2 regions of the Solibacillus sp. FSL H8-0538 genome follow, and region 2 is predicted to be linked to the other one. Evidence: riboswitches for the same ligand, from Rfam matches in the RefSeq annotation. Region 2 holds a riboswitch; the other holds the start of a gene.
The links. Region 2 has a riboswitch for lysine ahead of MHH87_RS09010 (transporter substrate-binding domain-containing protein). Riboswitches for the same ligand answer to the same signal wherever they lie in the genome.

Region 1: it holds a riboswitch for lysine, as region 2 does, so the genes downstream of both, MHH87_RS06540 (ABC transporter substrate-binding protein) here and MHH87_RS09010 (transporter substrate-binding domain-containing protein) in region 2, are expected to answer to the same signal.

What each region holds. Positions count from the first base shown of each region.
Region 1 covers NZ_JBBOPI010000001.1:1,392,388-1,394,595, reverse strand. The annotation lists gene MHH87_RS06545 (amino acid ABC transporter permease) at 1-420, opposite strand, end outside; gene MHH87_RS06540 (ABC transporter substrate-binding protein) at 487-1,290, opposite strand; lysine riboswitch at 1,372-1,556, opposite strand; gene MHH87_RS06535 (M20/M25/M40 family metallo-hydrolase) at 1,717-2,208, shown strand, end outside.
Region 2 covers NZ_JBBOPI010000001.1:1,915,797-1,918,004, reverse strand. The annotation lists gene MHH87_RS09015 (transglutaminase family protein) at 1-416, shown strand, start outside; lysine riboswitch at 509-692, shown strand; gene MHH87_RS09010 (transporter substrate-binding domain-containing protein) at 808-1,632, shown strand; gene MHH87_RS09005 (amino acid ABC transporter permease) at 1,835-2,208, shown strand, end outside.

The DNA of each region.
Region 1 (2,208 bases), 520 kb from region 2:
AAAGATAATTCTTCTCATTGCAAGAGAGGAAGACATTCCTAAAGACCTTGCTGCTTCCATCTGTCCGCGATCAATTGATTGTACGGATCCTCTAAAGATTTCTGCAATATAAGCACCGGTATGAATACCCAATGCCAATGCACCTGCTGTGAAATTGTCTAAATTAATTATATTGGCCAACCCATAATACAAAAACATAAGCTGAACAATGAGAGGCGTTCCCCTGATAATTCCAATATAAATATCGGCAATCCAATTTAGGATCCTCTTTGAAGAAATTTTAAAACAAGCAAAAACAAGTCCAATAATCATCGCAAACAGCAAGGAAATAGCCGTTATCGAGATCGTCATCCAAGAAGCTTTTAAAAAGGCAACTCCATGTTCACTAAAAATATCCACGATATTTTGTAAAAAATCCATGAGACCAGCCTCCTTCCTTTATATTACAAGCGCCTAGTAAAAGGTGCTTGCTTGAAATACTAATAGCTATCTTTCCATAATGTTTGTATTAAACCACTTCATACTAATTTTTTCGTATGTGCCATCATCAATCATGGATTGAAGTGCATCGTTGATTTTGTTTGCGAGATCTTTATTTCCTTCAGTGATCCCTATACTCACGCGGTCCTCATTTAACAAATCGCCAATAGGTTTGATTTTTAAGCCTTTTTCATTTTTTGCACTTACACCAACAATTTTATCGGTGATAACCGCATCCAAGCGTCCAAGTGCCAAATCTTGAAGTGCATTAACGTCAACTGGATAGCCCTTTACATTATTAGGGGATGTTAATGTTTCAGCTATACTTTTCCAAGTACTTGCTTGAATAACTCCGATTGTTTTACCTTTTAAATCTTCTTTTGACTGGATATCCGTATTGTTTTCTGCAACAAAGATTTGTGCACCTGACAGATAATACGGTTCAGTAAAATCAATTTGCTTATCACGTTCAGGTGTTGCGGTCATGCTTCCGATAATCGCATCATATTTATTTGCCTTTAGCCCTTGAATAATTGTTTCCCAAGGATTTGTTACAGGATTCGCCTCAAGCCCCATTCGTTTAGCAATTTCAGTTCCAATTTCCACATCGAATCCAGCCAACTTACCATCCTTTTTGAAGTTCAATGGCGGATACTGCCCTGTCATCGCAAATGTTAATGATCCTTCTTTGACTAACTCATTTTCAGATCCACTTGTTGTCTCCTTTTCTCCTTGATTACTTTTCTGCGTGCCACATGCGGATAAAACCAACAACATTGCCGCCACTAAAAAAATTGAAAACTTTTTCATTTGTGTTCCTCCTTTGAAATAAAAAAAACACTGTCGCTTTTATTTGACAGTGTTTTAAATACACCCTCATCTCTTTGCATTTGTTGTGATAGTTCTCCACAATTCAAAGGAATTGTGACAGTTCTGCCCCTATTCGAGTGCAGCCCCAGCTAAATTGAAAATAGTGATTTCAAAATGCTTCGGCGATTCATCCTTTTTCCCATTTTCCTAGATTTCACTAAATCTCCAATAGGATACTTTTATAAATCGCGACCTCTACCCCACCTAATGCTAAAGATGAGGATTTGATATGAAATTTAATAACTTTGTCCATTATAGTAGAATATTTCGCATAGTACAATAGAAATTTATGGCTGTACACTTGACGAGGTTTATATCTTAAGTTACATTTTGATAAAATAACATGCAAAAAAAGGAGGAAGTCATATGTTGAATTGCCGTGATGATATACTTACTTATACGAAACAGCTTGTTAACATAGAAAGTATCGTAAATACAACTGGCGAGGGGACAATCGCCCATTCTTTATTCCAGACCATCTCTTCATTACCATACTTTTTACATAATCCTGGGTCAGTAACTTTAGAGAAGACTATAAACGATGATCAAGAACGATATAATGTTATGGCATTTGTTAAAGGAAAAAAAGGAAATAGCAACGACACAATTATTTTAATGGGCCATATAGATACGGTCGGGATCGATGATTTCAACCAGTTGAAAGAACATGCCTGTTCTCCAGATGACCTAATGGAAGCATTGAAAAAGGAAAAATTACCTACTTCAGCCAAAGAACATTTAGAATCCGGGGATTGGTTGTTTGGCCGTGGTGTCCTTGATATGAAAAGCGGCGTTGCTAGCAATCTCTATCTCTTAAAGTACTATTCCGAACATCTTGAGGAACTGGACGGCAACATT
Region 2 (2,208 bases):
TAATGACCTATTTATTTAACGTCATTAAGTATGATCCGAAGGCTACAACTGTGGAAACTACTGCAAGTGAGGCATTCGATTTGAAAGTCGGCGTTTGTCAAGATTTTACACATATTATGCTTGCTGTACTTCGTTACTGTTGTATCCCGGCTCGTTATATTAGCGGTTACCTTTATGTAGGTGAGGGTGATGACTTAATCGGCGATACCGCGACACATGCGTGGGTGGAAATTATGGTGCCGGGTATTGGGTGGATTGGCTTAGATCCAACAAATAATGTCGAAGTGCTAGATAATCACATTAATCTATGTGTAGGACGAGATTTTCGTGATGTTTCGCCGGTTGAAGGGGTATATCAGGGCGGAAAACATACGCTAGAAGTAATTGTCGACGTAAACCAAATTAAACATTTGTAGATAATCTTTTAAATATCTGAAAATTGCTTATTGACCAAAAAGTATTACTGATGTATTATTTAATAATAATTCAATAACAAAACCTCACTTTCTCGTGGGGTAGAGGCGCGGTATTTATTAGTTTTTCATGGAGTTTCGAGCAAACGGTGAAATGAAGAAGAAGGAATTATCGCCGAAGTGTATGGTAGGCTCACTATCATATGCTGGGTCTGTAATGAATAATTACAGAACTGTCTCGTGCGTCTTCCCGGATGCTCGAGTTGTGCTATCTCAAAATGGGAAACAATAGAGGATTTGGGCTAATTATAAATTCAAGCGACCTAAAGTTCTTTTTAGGTCGCTTTTTGCAATTTTATTAGCCCATAATTTTGAAGAAAAGGGGATTGATAACATGAAGAAAAAATTAGTAGTATTTATGGCAGCAATGATGGCAATGTTCGTTCTTTCAGCATGTGGTGAGGATGAAACGTCATCAGACACGAAAGAAGTGTTCAAAGTAGGTATGGAGGCAGGCTATGCGCCATTTAACTGGACACAGTCATCAGACGCAAACGGTGCTGTGAAAATCGAAGGTGCTGCTGAATACGCGGGTGGATACGACGTAGAAATCGCTAAGCAAATCGCAGCTGGCCTTGGGAAAGAGCTTGTGATCGTAAAAACGGAGTGGGACGGTTTAGTTCCAGCGCTACAATCAGGTGTTGTAGATGCGATTATTGCAGGGATGAGCCCAACGGAAGATCGTAAACAATCAATTGATTTTACGTCAGATTACTATACATCTGATTTTGTGATCGTAACGAAAAAAGGTAGTGTGTATGAAAATGCAAAAAATTTAGCAGATTTTGCAGGTGCGAAAATTACAGCACAATTAAACACAACAAACTACAACGTAATTGACCAAATTCCAGATGTAAAAATTCAAGCGGCAATGGATAACTTCCCAGCAATGCGTGTAGCTGTTGAATCTGGTGTAATTGATGGGTATGTAGCAGAACGTCCAGAAGCAATTTCTGCTGCTGCAGCAAATGAAAACTTCGTATATGTCGTTCTAGAAGACGGCTTTGCAACAGAACCAGCTGATACAGCGGTAGCAGTAGGAGTTCGTAAAGATTTTGACTTAACAGAAAAAATCAACGAAGTGCTAGCAGGTATTACAGAAGATGACCGTCAAAAGCTAATGGAAGACGCAATCGCGAACCAACCAGCAGCGCAATAAGAAATGGTTTAAGTGCAGCTTTAACCGAGACAGCAATATTTTTTTGGTAGATAAGAAAGTATAACTTACTTATCTACATAAGTAAGGACATCATCTCGCCCTATATTGGGCGAGATGTGTCTTTCTAAAAGCAACTGGTCGCATGTATTTGCGGCTAGTTTCTTATTAATAGGACAGCTTCCTGCTGTTAGGAGGATTTTTTATGAGTTTAGATACAATTATCTCAATCTTGCAAAATAACTGGCCGATGTTTTTACGCGGCGCATATATGACACTAGCGATTGCAATTGTTAGTACAATTATTGGTGCTCTTATCGGATTTTTCATCGGAGTCATGCACACAATTCCGGTGCGCAAAAAATCATTCAAAAGCGTGATTTTAAAAATCTTCAATTTTATCTTAACGTGCTATGTTGAGATTTTCCGTGGTACACCAATGATTGTACAGGCGATGGTTGTATTCTATGGGCTTGCTTCTTATGGCTTAGAATTAGACCGTTTCATAGCCGCACTTGTTGTTGTAGGGTTGAATACAGGTGCATATATGGCAGAAATTGTACGCGGTGGGATTGTCTC